One region of the Comamonas odontotermitis genome, then DNA from elsewhere that is predicted to be linked to it. Evidence: predicted binding sites of a transcription regulator. Region 1 holds the regulator's gene; the other holds the start of a gene.
The links. Region 1 encodes HrcA, which represses chaperone genes, less so after heat shock. Its sites were predicted from a motif close to TTAGCACTCNNNNNNNNNGAGTGCTAA; they were not measured.
Positions count from the first base shown of each region.

Region 2: the regulator HrcA is predicted to act here: its motif matches at 5,356-5,382, upstream of groES (co-chaperone GroES).

Region 1 covers NZ_CP083451.1:3,635,322-3,643,171, reverse strand. Annotated here, with positions in the region: gene recN (DNA repair protein RecN) at 1-315, opposite strand, end outside; gene LAD35_RS16815 (NAD kinase) at 312-1,214, opposite strand; gene hrcA (heat-inducible transcriptional repressor HrcA) at 1,243-2,244, shown strand; tRNA gene LAD35_RS16805 (tRNA-Ile) at 2,286-2,362, shown strand; gene LAD35_RS16800 (IS110 family RNA-guided transposase) at 3,761-4,822, opposite strand; partial or broken gene LAD35_RS16795 (IS5 family transposase) at 4,961-5,722, opposite strand; gene LAD35_RS16790 (helix-turn-helix transcriptional regulator) at 6,429-7,466, shown strand; gene LAD35_RS16785 (hypothetical protein) at 7,725-7,850, shown strand, end outside.
Region 2 covers NZ_CP083451.1:3,828,326-3,836,175, reverse strand. Annotated here, with positions in the region: gene LAD35_RS17725 (HD domain-containing protein) at 1-181, opposite strand, end outside; gene LAD35_RS17720 (Bug family tripartite tricarboxylate transporter substrate binding protein) at 384-1,355, shown strand; gene LAD35_RS17715 (N-acyl-D-amino-acid deacylase family protein) at 1,454-2,926, shown strand; gene groL (chaperonin GroEL) at 3,114-4,757, opposite strand; gene groES (co-chaperone GroES) at 4,847-5,137, opposite strand; gene LAD35_RS17700 (TetR family transcriptional regulator C-terminal domain-containing protein) at 5,555-6,238, opposite strand; gene LAD35_RS17695 (hypothetical protein) at 6,379-6,684, opposite strand; gene LAD35_RS17690 (NAD(P)-dependent oxidoreductase) at 6,683-7,850, shown strand, end outside.

The DNA of each region.
Region 1 (7,850 bases):
CCAGAATTTGCTCTTGCCCTGGGCATCAATCACGCGGCGCAGCAGCAATGATGCATCGGGCTGCAGCTCATTTTCAGTCAAATACGGCATCAGCGCAGACGGCGTATCAAACTCTGCTATCAATTCTGATTTGACAGCGCCTTGGCGCACAAAGCCGGTATCGGCGCGGCTGCCCAGCACCAGTTGCAGTGCGTCGATCAGAATCGATTTGCCAGCGCCGGTCTCTCCGGTCAAGGCAGTGAAGCCGGGCGAAAAATCAACCTCCAACTGCTCGACGATCACAAAATCGCGCAGCGCAATGCGCTTGAGGCTCATGGTGTGATGCCCCCTTCGTTCCAGCCCAGTTTCTTGCGCAAGGTGGCGTAGTAGTTCCAGCCGCGAGGGTGGAGGAATCGTGTCTTATGGGGAGCGCTGCGCACCAGAATCTTGTCGCCACGCAGAATGGAGGCCAGCGACTGCATATCGAAATTGGCCGCTACATCGCGTCCGCCAATCACCTCGATCGAAATCTCCTGTGTATCGGGCACCACGATCGGGCGGTTGGAGAGCATGTGCGGCGCAATCGGCGCCATGACCCAGCAGGCCAGCGCCGGGTGCACGATCGGGCCACCTACCGACAGCGCATAGGCTGTGGAGCCGGTGGGGGTGGCGATGATCAAGCCGTCGGCGCGCTGATTGGCCACCAGTTGGCCGTCCACCTCCACCCGCAGCTCCACCATGCCCGATGTGCCGCCACGGTTGACGACCACATCATTGAACGCCAAGGCCTGGAATACGCACTCGCCATCGCGGATCACCAGCGCATGGATCATCGAGCGAATCTCTTCTTCGTACTCGCCCGCCAGAATGGCCGACAAGGGAGCGAGGAAAGTCTGCAGCGGAATATCCGTCACAAAGCCCAGCCGCCCCTGGTTGATACCCACCAGCGGCGTGTTGTACTTGGCCAGCTCTCGCCCCACGCCCAGCATGGTGCCGTCGCCGCCCAACACAATGGCAAGATCGCAGCGCCTGCCCACCTCGTCGAGACTGAGCGTGGGGTAGTGGTCCATGCCGGTGAAGTTGGCCGTCTCCTGCTCCAGGTAAGCAGTGCCGCCCCGGGCCTCGACATAGCTGGCAATCTGGCTGAAGGCGACAATGGACTGCTGGCGCACCTCCGCAGAAGGCGGCGCATGGTATTTGCCAATCAGGGCAATGTGTTGAAAGCGAGACTGCATACGCAAATTACATCATTAAAATGCCACCATGCTCGATGATCGCGCCCGATTGCTGCTGAAAACCCTGGTGGAACGCTACATAGCGGATGGTCACCCGGTGGGGTCGCGTGCGCTCACGCAGGCGTCTGGCCTCGATCTGTCTCCTGCCACCATACGCAATGTGATGGCTGATCTGGAGGGGTTGGGCCTGATCGCCAGTCCGCACACTTCCGCAGGCCGGGTGCCTACTGCGAAAGGATACCGCTTGTTTGTCGACACGATGTTGACGGTCGAGCAGGACCAAATGGTATCTGCGGAAATTGCGCCTGAGCAGCCGCAAAAGGTGATTGCGAGCGCTGCGGGAGTGCTTTCCGACCTGTCGCAGTTTGTGGGTGTGGTGCAGGCTCCGCGTAAAAGCTCATCCTTTCGGCATATCGAATTCCTGCGATTGTCGGAAAAGCGCATTCTGGTGATTCTGGTGTCGCCCGATGGCGATGTGCAGAACCGCGTGATCTTCACCGAATCCGATTACTCGCAAAGTCAGCTGATCGAGACGGCCAACTACCTGAATGCACACTATGCGGGCCTGGCCATTGACCAGGTGCGCCAGCTGTTGCGCAAAGAGGTGGAAAAGCTGCGCGACGAGATTGGCGCCCTGATGCTGGCGGCTGTTCATGTCGGGGAGGATGAGGACCAGGCGCAGGACGAGCTGGTCATCGCGGGCGAGCGCAACCTGCTGGCTGTCAGCGATTTCAGCAATGACATGACCAATCTGCGTCGCGCGTTTGACCTGTTTGAGCAGAAAACCCAGATTCTGCATCTGCTCGAAAGCTCCAACCGGGCCGAAGGCGTGCAGATCTATATCGGCGGTGAAAGCCAGATATTGCCGGTGCAGGAGCTGTCGGTGGTGAGTACGCCTTACCAGATCAATGGCAAGATCGTGGGTACCCTGGGGGTGATCGGGCCCAAGCGCATGTCTTATGAAAAGATGATCCAGATTGTTGGAATCACCTCAAAGCTGGTTTCCAACGCGCTGAGCCATTCCAAATAGACGCTAGAATGCCTAGCTTCACCTGCAAAGGTGGTGGTGCTGGGGCGTTAGCTCAGTTGGTTAGAGCAGAGGACTCATAATCCTTTGGTCGTTGGTTCAAGTCCAACACGCCCTACCAGTACTCATATAGGAAGTCTGCTATTTAATGGGTAGCAAAATTTCCTTTCTATAATGCGTGTAGCCACTGTGTAGCCATCGGTGCATGGTTTTGCAGCTCAGGTTTACCTCCTGGTGTTGCTCATCCGTCAGTGTCTCGCGCGCGTACGCGTACATCTCAAAAGTTCTCAACTTCTGTGAAAGTCCCTTGTGGCTTGGGTCGTCATAGGCGCGCCTGGCATGAAGTTGTGCCACACCAACCCAAAAAAACGAATTTTCTAACCTGACAGCGCAAAAGTTTGGTTTCGATGTCGGTCCTTGTCAGGAGGGAATGGACTTTTGGTACACCCTAGGCTTTGTTGGCGCTCACCTCAGCCTGTGTTGCAATGGTTGTGCACGTCGTCGAAATGATGACCATGGCATGGCGGACTTTGTGCGCGTACCTTGCTGCGTACCACAGGTTGCGTACCTACGAGGCGGCCACATAGAGAAGAAACAATGGCGCTCGCGCGCGTACATCTCCGAAATGAATATTTGGCACGACCCTGGGGAAACTCGCCATGAGGGATATCGTAAACATCGGAGCTGTGACCACCGCGGTCATTAGCGGCCAGAGATAGCGAGGTGGCGCCCCCTTGCACACGGGATACGGATAGATGTCCACGCTGTGTAGCGTGCTCCGGCTTGCCAGCGCTCCCCAGTCCTGACTCCTAGAGCATCTAGTATGGCTTCTTCGTCAGGCCTAGCGGGACGGATGTTAAAGCTTTAACAGCAATCAAACGGGAATCAACAAATCAAACGAATTCAAAGAGCCCTCAGAGCCAGCATCCATGCAGGCTAGCGGGCGATTTGCTGATGTTTGAATAAAAATCATACGGGGGAAATTTTCTGCGCGTGAGGAACAGTGCGGTGTCCACCCGACAGGGTTCTCAACTTTCAGCCCCCCCCCTCCACACCGAGTTCAGTTCTTTTGTTGACGGACGCGATCAGTTCCGGGTTGGTTAGCGAACCCAGTTTTGCATCGGCATTGAGAAGTTATTTCTCGTGTGGCCTGTTGCCATTGTCGAAGTGGACTCCGAAGTTATAGGCGTAGTTCTCGCAGCCATCGCGCCGGAGTCAGGCTATCTGACACGGCCTTGTTGCATTACAGAGACTTCCCATAAAAGCAAGCGCTGATGGTTTTCTTTTTGATAGACCTGAATGCCGTGGTGTTCAAGAGGCGTAAAACGAGGAACAGACTGCACATCTACAGACGGGGTTGTGCACCTGGTGTGCGCCCCAAGAAACAAACCGCGCAGCAGGGCTCCTTTCAAATCCCGTGATGTCTTGCGACTCACAGTGCAACAATCGAGCTTGCCTGCTGCTGGTCTGACCTGTTCATTGCATCTTTGATTTCACGTCTGGCAAGTTCAGAGAATTTTTAAGCCAAGACCGCTAATGGCCTTGAGCTAATGTGGCTCGCTTCATAGCGGCGCTGGTGTGTCATCAGTGCCCAGAGGATTCGCGCATTTTTGTTGGCCAAGGCCACGACGGCCTTTTGCCATCCAGCGCGCTGCCTCAGGGATATGGCCCACTGCGAGATGGGGTCTAGGTTGTACTTGCCGGTGAGCACTACCGCTTTGGCACCTTGAATCAGTAGCGTGCGCAGATAACTATCCCCGCGCTTGGTAATGGGGCCAAGGCTGGATTTGCCACCGCTGGAGTTTTGCCTGGGCGTTAAGCCCAGCCAAGCAGCGAACTGCGCCCCGTTCTTGAATTGTTTGAAGTCGCCGACTGTTGCTACGGCGGCTGATGCGCTCAGTGCACCTAATCCCTTGATGCCAGCTGCCCGCTGGACTTGTTCGTCGTCTTTGTAATGGGCATTGATACGCTGCTCGCACCAATGGATGTGGGCGTCGAGTTCCTGCCAATGCGAAAGGGCCTGCTGCAGCACAAGGCGAGCCGTACCGGCAATGTCATTGCTTGCATCCTCCAAGATATCGTGCAGATGTGCACGTAAAACTCGGGGACTTTGCGGCAACACAATCCCGAACTCAGCGAGTAACCCACGGATACGGTTGCTACAGGCGGTGCGCTCTTCTTTAAAGCCCTCGCGCAGCCGGTGCACGCAGAGCATACCCTGTTGGTCGAGTGTTTTGACGGACACAAAGCGCATCTGGGGACGACTAGCCGCCTCACAGATAGCGGCTGCATCGTTGGCATCGTTCTTGCCACCTTTGCCCTGCATACGATAAGGGGAAACCAAGGCTGCGGCCATCATGCGAGCATCCAACCCCATGCGTAGCAATTTCCTACACCAGTGATGAGCACCACCACAAGCTTCCATGGCTACCAGACACCCTACAGGTAATTGAGCGCAACATGCCAAGAACTTGCTGCGCTGGATAGATCGGTTAGTGACCATCCTGCCTTGAGCATCTACTGCATGGACTTGCAGCACATTCTTTGCGAGATATACCCCGACACGGACGATAGTTTGCATGGCATGACTCCTGATGAATGACGAAGAAATTGGCTTGCCGACCCATCGTGACACTGCATATCAAACAGACCAAGATGGCGGGAAGTCCTTCGTATTCAAATCGGTCTGAGGCTGCGTCTCCCCAAACCCCAGACGTAGTTATGCCAGGGCAACCGTCTGGGGCGTGCCCAGCTCGGTGAAGCGATTGAGGATGGATGCCCGAATGTTGAGCTCGACTACTTGTCGCTCAAACGTCCTGGACATCACCTTCTCACCCAAGCGCTTGAAGCAATTCATCTTCGTCTCCACCAGTGATCTGCGGTGGTAGCCGCTCCAGCGTTTCCAGATGGCACGACCCAATCGCTTGCATGCCTTGACTGCCTCATTGCGATGGGTGAATGCCAGTCCTTTGCGCAGCCTTGCTCCTTTGCGCGGCGGGATAACGGGGATGACTCCCCGCCTGTGACAAGCCTCATGCACGTCCTGCGTGTCATACGCTCCATCACCCGTGAGGCTGACCACAGTTTCATGGCTGGGGATTTGATTCAGTAACTCGGCACCCACTGGCGAGTCACCGACTTCATTGGTGGTCACCACCATGGCCCGTATTTGCATATTTTCTGCATCTATGCCAAGGTGCACCTTGCGCCACTGACGACGCCGCTCTGCACCATGCTTCTTGGTTTTCCACTCGCCTTCGCCCAGGAACTTGATGCCCGTGGAGTCAGCGAGCATGTGCAGGCCATGGCTGCTTGGACGGTAGTGCACCAGAACATCCAGACTCTTTTGCCTACGGCACACCGTGCTGTAGTCGGGCGCAGCCCAAGGCAGGCCCATCAATTTGAGTAACGACTGCACCAAGCCCAAGGTTTGCCGCAGAGGCAAGCCGAACAGACATTTGATGGTCAGGCAAAACTGGATACCCTTTTGCCAATGTGCCGTCACTGATCTGCTTGACGGACTCCACAGGAGATGTTGGCGGGAAATGGTAAGTAAATTTCCAGTGCTCACTTAATAATAGTTGCAAAGATGATACCTTGCGACGTTTCTCTCCTCCCAGGTGGCTCGTGGGCAAGTGACACGAGAGCGCAATGGTCGAAATTCCGCTGACACGCGGTCAGCATATCGTCCTATTCTGGAAAATGCTGGGGACAATTAGGCTCCGACGGAGTTCCTCCTGGAGAAAAACGAGTTGCCAGCGTTCCTCTACGGCAAGGAATACGCCTATGTCCCCATCAAAAACTCCCCTCCGTTTCGTCGGGGCTGCCGCGCAGGCCCAGGCCCAGGCAGTGTTGCCTCAAGCCCCCAATCGTCTCAGTTGCTCAGACCTTGCCAAGCACATGCGTTGGCGATACGTGCAGTCGTTACCTAACACAGGCCACTCCGAAAGTATTCGGCAACAGACTCTCTAATAATCATTATTAATTTTACTTAATTTAGCCAACTGACATTCTAGATTCAATTATTATTTAAACCACTTCCGTTAATTAATCGGAGACTAGATAAATAGATTATCATTTCGGCCAATGCGCCGTCACTGATCTGCTTGTTGCACTCCAAAGGAAGTAATGGCTTGAGATGTTTCCCTCCTCCTGGGTGACTCACGGGCAAGTAATGGGAGAGCGCAATGGCCGAAATTCCGCTCACACGCGGTCAGCACATCATTCTATTCTGGGAAATGCTGGGGAAAATTGGGGCTCCGACGGAGTCCCTCCTAGAGAAACACAAGTTGCCAGCCCTCCTCTATGGCAAGGAAGATGCATATCTCCCGATTAAAAACTCCATCCATTTCGTTGAAACTGCCGCGCGGGCCCAGGGCATCACTGACTGCGGCTGGGAGATCGCAAAATTATATACGGTAGAGCACTTGACCTATGGCACACGTCTGCAAATGGCGAATGCTCCGACGCTGTTTCAGGCACTTCGAGTTGCTTGCCTTCGAACGCGATTTGAGGCCACCAACTCCAAGATGTGGTTGGAGTTTCATAAGTCCAGCCTTCGGGTTTGTACCCACCTCCAGGGTACTGCTGGGCACCACCATCTAGAATACCCACAGTGGATTCAGAATATCCTACCAATCGAAATCGTCCGTCACTTTGTTGGGCGTCGATGGGCGCCCGAAACCATGGCATTCGAGGCACGATATGTCCCAGGCCTCTCAGTGCAAGCGCTATGGCCCGCTACGCGTTTTCTTGCGGCGGAAAAGTCCTCCTGGATCGATGTCCCCGTGGAGTATTTGGGTTTGACTCCTATCAATAAGGAGAGAGACGACAACACCGATCTCGAGTCGGCTCTAGAAAACCCGAATAGTTTGATCCATTCTTTAAGGCTGCTATTACCAGCTTACATCGATGGAAAAACTCCGTCACTCCGAGACATTGCCGACATGGCCAACACCAGCACCCGCAGTCTTCAGCGCTTGCTGGCGGAAGCAGGGATGGGCTACCGTGACATCTTGAATACAGTCAGATTTGAGAAGGCCGCGCATCTGCTCAAAGAGACAGACATCAAGATCACAGACATAGCTATGTCCATGGGTTATTCGAGCGCAGCACATTTCACCCGCGCATTCCAGAACGTGGCTGGTGTTCCGCCCTTTAAATTCCGCCTCTTCCATCGCATCTCTGCGTGGAAGGACGTTGGATTGGCGGAATCTGGAAAGTAATAAAACGAATCGAATGCTACGCTTTTATGGCCCTAAACAGGCGACTCGGCCGTACCGCCACACGGTTGCAGGCCATGCGTAACGGCAGCTTCGCCATTCCCATGTCAAGGTCACCAGTGCGCAGCGTACGCAAAACGCTCCCGCCTATGAGGACCTGTGAGTTAACTAATGACTAGAGTTATATTTCAGCCCTACTCAGTTGATATCAATTGCATATGGAATTCATTATCAAATTTCTCAATTTACATGGTGCCTAAAATGACCAAGAAAATACTTCACAGCTTTTTTCTATTAATATTATTGTGCAGCAACTCAGTATTTGCTCAAAGCTTAGGTCTTGAACTTCGCGAACGCTATAGCGGAGCAGCTGGAGTTCCACCAAAT
Region 2 (7,850 bases), 190 kb from region 1:
TGCACATGTCGAGCGGGCCCAGTTCCTGCTCGAATGTCATGGCCATCAGGCACAGCCGCCAGCTGTGTTCGGCGGTGCTTTCCGGTCTGCCGGTGGAAGTATGCGCGCTTCTGAGCACGCTCTTGAGACGCTCGGCTTCGCGCAGGAATTGCAGCTGGCCCAGGAGGTTCTTGCTTGTCATGGATTCTTTGGGATGAACTTGTTTCAAGGCCAAGCCTATCGGATCTGCCTCTACCCATGTGGCGTGGGGATTTCGTGTGTTTTGCCAACTGCTGCAAATCACAACGCGCGGGCGTATGAACACATGCGCGACAGCACTTGCGCAGAGCCGCCTCTAGCATGGCATGCGTTTAGCCCGACAGATCACAGACAAGGAGAGCCGCATGGCCGCAGGGAACTGGACACGCCGATGGGTAATGGCTGCTGCATGCGCGGCCGCCTTTGCAGCGCAGGCCGCATACCCGGACAAGCCGATCAAGATCATCGTGCCCGGAGTGGCGGGTGGCAGCCCCGATGTGCTCACGCGCCTGATCGGCAACGAGCTGTCCAAAAAACTGGGCCAGCCTGTGGTGATCGACAACAAGGGCGGCGCGGGCGGCAATATCGGCATCCAGGCCCTGGTCAGCGCTGCGCCCGACGGCTACACGCTGGCCTATGGCAACAATGCCACGCTGACGACCAACGAGTTTCTTTTCAGCCGCTTGCCCTACAACCCGCAGACTCTGGTGCTGGTGGGCGGTATTGCCACCACCAGCAGCTTCTTGCTGGTCAACAACAACGTGCCTGCCAAAACGGTGGCCGAGCTTGTGGCCTACGGCAAGAAGGCAGACAAGCCCTTGCAGTATGGATCGGGGGGCATCGGCACCACCAGCCATCTGGGAGCGGAACTGTTCAAGACGAAGATGGGCCTGCAATCGGCTGAACACATCCCTTACAAGGGCTCGCCGCAGGCCATGGGCGACTTGATGGCAGGTAGCCTGCAGTTCTATTTTGAGAACATTGTGACCGCTGCCCCGCAGGTACAGGCTGGCAAGGTGCGCGCGTTGGCGGTGACCAGCAAGGAGCGCTCACCCCAGTTCCCCGATCTGCCGACGATGCAGGAAGCCGGGGTGCCCGGCTTCGTGATGAATGCCTGGGGCGGGTTGGTGGCACCGCCGGGCACACCACGCGATGTGGTGATGGCGCTGAACACCGCGCTGAACGACGTGCTCAAAACCCCCGAGATCATTGCGCAGCTCGATCGGATGGCTTTCAAGCCTCTGGGCGGGCCGCCGGAAGCCTTCAAGACCTTGGCCGATTCGGAGCGCGTGCAATGGGGCGCCGTGGTCAAGACCAGTGGCGCCAAGGTGGATTGATAATTTTTGATTGAAAATGGCCTTCAGCGCTTTTCCAGATTGCGCTGACAGCTTCTGTTTTTATAGTATTTCATCGTATTGAACCTCGGGGCTGCACCATGGCAGAACAGCATTTTGAGATATTGATTCGCGGTGGCGAAGTGATTGACGGCAGCAAGCGCCCGCGCTTCAAGGCCGATGTGGGCATTCGCGCGGGCCAGATTGTGGCCATCGGCGATCTGCAGGCTGCCACGGCTGACCAGGTCATCGATGCGGCAGGCAAGATCGTCGCGCCCGGTTTCATCGATTCGCATACGCACGATGACCAGGCGTTGCTGCTGCAGCCTCAGATGGAGTTCAAGGTGTCGCAAGGCGTGACGGCGGTGGTGACAGGCAACTGCGGTATCAGCGTGGCGCCACTCCTGCCGGAATCGCCTATGCCTGCGCCGCTCAATCTGCTGAGCGACGCGAAGACCCGGTTTTCCACCTTCAAGGAGTACCTGGCCGCACTCACGGCAGCGCCGCCTGCCGTCAATGTGATCCCCATGGTGGGCCACACCAATCTGCGCGTGCTGGCGATGAGCGATCTGAACCGCGCAGCCAGCCAGGACGAGATTGCGCACATGCAGGCGCTGCTGCGCGAGGCGCTGGCGGCGGGCGCCGTAGGACTCTCCACCGGTACTTACTATCCGCCGGCTGCCGCCGCGACTACCGAAGAAGTGAGCGAGGTAGCCAAGCCCCTGGCTGAATTCGATGCGCTGTACGTAACCCATATGCGCGACGAAGGTGTGCACTGCCAGCAGTCCATCGACGAAACCCTGCAGATTGGCCGAGGTGCGCAGGCGGCCGTGGTCATCTCGCACCACAAGCTGGCGGGCCAGGCCAACTGGGGCAATTCGACCAAGACCCTGCCGCAGATCGAATCGGCCATGCAATGCCAGTGCGTATCGCTCGACTGCTACCCCTACCATGCCAGCTCCACCATGCTGCACCTGCAGGAAGAGCGCCTGCCTGGCAAGATACTGATCGCCACCAGCGAGCCGCACCCGGAGCTGCAAGGCAAGGAGCTGGGCGAGATCGCCAAGGATTGGGGGGTCTCCCGCGCCGAGGCATCGGCCCGCCTGCAACCAGCCAGCGCCATCTACTTCAGCATGGACGAGCGCGATGTGCAGCGCATCCTCCGTTTCGAGCCCACCATGATCGGCTCGGACGGCATTCCTTCCAACGAGCGCCCGCACCCGCGCCTGTGGGGCACATTCCCGCGCGTGCTGGGCCACTACAGCCGCGATGTAGGCCTGTTTCCGCTGGAGACCGCCGTGTGGAAGATGACGGGCCTGACTGCCCAGGTCTTTGGTGTTGAGCGCCGTGGAGTGCTGGCCGAAGGCAACTTTGCCGATGTGACCGTGTTCGATCCGCACACGGTGCGTGACACCGCCACCTTTGACGACCCGATGCAGGCCGCTGCAGGTATTGACTGTGTGATCGTGAACGGCGCTGTCGCCTACGAAGCGGGTACCTACCTGGGAACGCGTACAGGCGCGGTGCTCAAGCGCACGGCACCAGCCAAGAAGAGCCCTGGGATGGCTGCGTAAGCATGGAATTTTGAAGAAATTGGCTCCCGACATGCGTCGGATAAGCGTTAGATGCTAATTAATTGATAGCAGTCTTGTCCGCATGCAGGCATGAAAAAACCCGGCCACCAAAAGATGCCGGGTTTTCTGTATCAGGCCTTGGCGCAGAACGCCGAGGCCCGATGGTGTGCTATGACAGCGGTGGCAATTACATGCCCATGCCGCCCATGCCACCCATGCCGCCCATGTCGGGCATGGCAGGAGCGGATTCAGCCTTGGGGGCTTCTGCGATCATGCACTCGGTGGTCAACAGCAGCGATGCCACGGAAGCAGCGTTCTGCAGTGCGGTACGGGTCACCTTGGTTGGGTCCAGGATACCCATTTCCAGCATGTCGCCGTAGGTGTCATTGGCAGCGTTGAAGCCGAAGTTGCCATTGCCCTTGAGCACGGCATCCACCACCACCGATGGCTCGCCACCGGCATTGGACACGATTTCACGCAGAGGCGCTTCGATGGCCTTGAGCACCAGCTTGATGCCGGCGTCTTGCTCGGCATTGCCGGTAGCCAGGCTGCCCACGGCTTGCTTGGCGCGCAGCAGGGCCACGCCACCGCCGGCCACAATGCCTTCTTCCACGGCAGCACGGGTTGCGTGCAGCGCGTCTTCCACGCGGGCCTTCTTTTCCTTCATTTCGACTTCGGTTGCAGCGCCAACCTTGATCACGGCAACACCGCCGGCCAGCTTGGCCACGCGCTCTTGCAGCTTTTCACGGTCGTAGTCGCTGGTCGCTTCTTCGATCTGGGCACGGATTTGCTTGACGCGGGCTTCGATTTCAGCAGCTTGGCCAGCACCGTCGATGATGGTGGTGTTTTCCTTGCCGATTTCGACGCGCTGGGCTTGGCCCAGGTCTTCCAGGGTCACCTTTTCCAGGGACAGGCCGACTTCTTCAGCGATGACCTTGCCACCGGTCAGGATGGCGATGTCTTCCAGCATGGCCTTGCGGCGGTCGCCGAAGCCAGGAGCCTTCACAGCCACAACCTTCAGGATGCCGCGGATGGTGTTGACCACCAGGGTTGCCAGGGCTTCGCCTTCGACGTCTTCTGCAATGATCAGCAGAGGACGGCCAGCCTTGGCCACGGCTTCCAGCGTAGGCAGCAGGTCACGGATGTTGCTGATCTTCTTGTCGAACAGCAGCACGAAGGGGTTGTCCAGGACAGCGGCTTGCTTTTCTGGGTTGTTGATGAAGTAGGGCGACAGGTAGCCGCGGTCGAACTGCATGCCTTCAACGACGTCGAGTTCGTTGTCCAGCGACTTGCCTTCTTCGACGGTGATCACGCCTTCCTTGCCGACCTTGTCCATCGCGTCAGCAATGATCTTGCCCACGGATTCGTCGGAGTTGGCGGAGATCGAACCGACCTGGGCGATTTCCTTGGAGGTGGTGGTAGCCTTGGATTGCTTCTTGAGCTCTTCCACCAGGGCGGCGACAGCCTTGTCGATGCCGCGCTTGAGGTCCATTGGGTTCAGGCCAGCGGCCACATACTTGGAGCCTTCGCGCACGATGGCCTGAGCCAGCACGGTAGCGGTGGTGGTGCCGTCACCGGCGATGTCGTTGGTCTTGGAGGCCACTTCCTTCACGAGCTGGGCGCCCATGTTCTGCAGCTTGTCCTTGAGTTCCACTTCCTTGGCCACGGACACACCGTCCTTGGTCACGGTAGGGGCGCCGAACGAGCGCTCCAGCACCACGTTGCGGCCCTTGGGGCCCAGGGTTACCTTGACGGCGTTTGCCAGAATGTTCACGCCTTCAACCATGCGTGCACGTGCTTCACCGCCGAATACTACGTCTTTTGCTGCCATTTTTGGCTCCTACAAAGATTGGGTTCAAATATGCTTCCAGGGTCTATGTATCAACCGCTGGTAGCTATGAAAATTGAATGAGCGAAAGATTACTTTTCGACGACTGCGAACAGGTCTTCTTCTTTCATTACCAGCAGCTCATTGCCGTCGACCTTCACGGTCTGGCCAGAGTACTTGCCGAACAGCACGCGGTCACCGACCTTCACGCCCATGGCGATGGCTTCGCCCTTGTCGTTCTTCTTGCCTGGGCCGACAGCCAGCACTTCGCCTTGGTCGGGCTTTTCCGCTGCGTTGTCAGGAATGTAGATGCCCGAAGCCGTCTTGGTTTCGTTTTCCAGGCGCTTAACGATCACGCGATCGTGCAGAGGACGCAGGTTCATAACAACTCCTTCAATATCAAATACCGGGTTTTGATGGGAAAAGGCCCAGCGCAAAGGGCTAAGCCTTGAGTGCAAAACGGTCAGGAATGGTGAACCAGAGCCGCTAACACAACCCAGCAAATCGTAGATTTACGGTTGAAACGAGGCGCGAGGCAGCAGGCAGTACAGATATACGACAAGGCCGAGCAACGACGTATCAAGGGTTGTGTTGGCGGCACTTAGCACTCCACCCCTTCGAGTGCTAATAATAAGGGTGTTTGATGACAGTTCAAGAGCGGGGGGTTAAAAAATCGGTGTTGGCCGCTCATGGTCTTGCAGGGTTTCAGGCGAAAATGAGAATAAGCACTTGCAGCGCAAGCGCATATAGCTATTGAAACAGGAGCAAATTGGAGCCTTCGTATCTCTTGAAGGAAGCCATCAGCTCGCCAGATCGACCTTCAGGGTGGCTGCAATCATCTGCACGAGCAGGGTTTCAGCCGTCAGGTAATCGGTGGGTTCAAGCTGGCTTTGGCCCAGCAGCAAAGCAAACTGGGTGCGCTGGTCCACGTAGCCCTGGGTCAGTGCCCAAATGGTGAACATCAGATGGGTGAAATCGACCCGCGCAATCAGGCCTTGCGTGGCCCAGTACTCAAACACGGCTACGTTGGCCGCCAGCAGCGGTGCAATGCGTTCGCGTACGGCAGCGCCCGCAAAGGGGGCACCCGCAATCATCTCCTTGGTGAACAGTTGGCTCGCAAAGGGGCGGTTGCGCGAAAACGCAAACTTGGCGCGGATGTACTCGCGGATCTGCTGGCGGGGATCACCATCTTTGGACAGGTCTGTCATGTGGACAAGCCAGTCGTCCAGCAGCGATTCGAGTACGGCCTGGTACAGCGCCTCCTTGCTGGGGTAGTAGTACAGCAGGTTGTGGCGGCTGAAACCCGATGCCGCGCCAATGGCCTCGAGCGAGGCGCCCTCGAAACCATCGCGTGCAAACACTTCTTCGGCGCAGGAGAGGATGTGGTTCTGCTTGCGCAGGCGTGCTGCCGACGGGCCGCGCAGCAGGCTGTAGCCCGAAGATGAATCCGCAGAGGCGGTGGAGGACGGTGACGCGCTGGACATGGCAACTCACAAGCTCGGATGGCGCCACAAGCTGGGACGGGCGCCTACCTGCCTATTGTGCGGCCAGATGCCATGCCCATTGTGTACTTTGACGCACAACAAAATGAACCCAGTCTTTCAGGTGTATGAAGTGGCGGCGGTCAACACGCTATGCGGAAGCAGTCCGTAATCGATTGTTCAATGCTAGTGTTTTTACCAGTGCGTAAAACTTTAATAAGGCTTTTAATGGATTTCAACAGCGTTGCGGCAACAGCAGCGCAGAAGATAAAACACCCACGATGAGGGCCTGATGAACCCTCCCCGGTTGGTGCAGCTTTGGAGGCGGACGGATTGCGCAGCATTCCGGTCTGCTTGGTGAGTTGTGGATGCGATGGCGCTGGGAAGGCGGCAGAGTGATGACGCCGCTCGAACTGGTGCTGATAACCCGGTCGAGGAGGATGAGTCATGGATGGATCCAAGGGATGCGGTGTGCGCGCAGGACGGCTTGGCGCGGATCAATACGCCGACAATTTTTCCGATGCACACCCGCCGCTGACGTGGGCGCAGGCATCGATCGAAGCCGAGCGCTGCTATTACTGCTACGACGCGCCCTGTGCCACGGCCTGTCCCACCGGCATCGATGTGCCCAGCTTCATTGCCCGCATCGCGCAGGACAATATCCGGGGCGCGGCCAAAACCATTCTCGAATCGAATCCGCTGGGCGGCATGTGCGCCCGGGTGTGCCCCACCGAGGTGCTGTGCGAGCAGGCCTGCGTGCGCAACACCAATGAGGACAAACCAGTGGAAATCGGCGCACTGCAGCGCTACGCAACCGACCGGTTCATGGCTGCTGGCGGCGCGCCGCTGTTCAAGCGGGCCGACCCCACGGGCAAGAAGGTGGCCGTGGTGGGTGCGGGCCCTGCCGGGCTGGCATGCGCGCACCTGCTGGCCTTGCAAGGTCACGATGTGAGCCTGCTGGACGCCAAGCCCAAGCTCGGTGGCTTGAATGAGTATGGCCTTGCCAGCTACAAGACCACCGATGATTTCGCGCAGAAGGAAATTGACTGGCTGCTGTCGGTGGGGGGCATTGCCCCACGAAACAACCAGCGGCTGGGCCGTGACTTTACCCTGGACAGCCTGCTGGCCAGCCACGACGCCGTGTTTCTGGGCCTGGGCCTTGCCGGTGTCAATGATCTGGGCATTGCCGAGCCAGCGGCCCAGGGCTTGCGCAACGCGGTCGATTTCATTGCCGATATTCGCCAGGCGAGCGATAAATCCACGGTGCCTGTGGGCCGGCGTGTGGTGGTGATCGGTGGCGGCATGACTGCGGTGGATGCCGCCGTCCAGGCCCGCCTGCTGGGCGCAGAAGAAGTCACCATCGTCTATCGGCGCGGACAGGATGCCATGTCGGCGTCGACTGTGGAGCAGCAATGGGCGCAGACCCATGGCGTGACGATCCGTCTGTGGGCAGCGCCGCAGGAGGTGCTGGTGGAAAACGGTGCGGTCACCGGCATACGCCTGGCAAGCACGCAGCTGGTGGATGGCAAGCTGCAGAACACTGGGGAGACCACGGTGCTTGCCGCCGACATGGTGCTCAAGGCCATCGGGCAGAGCTATATCGCAGAGCCTGCGG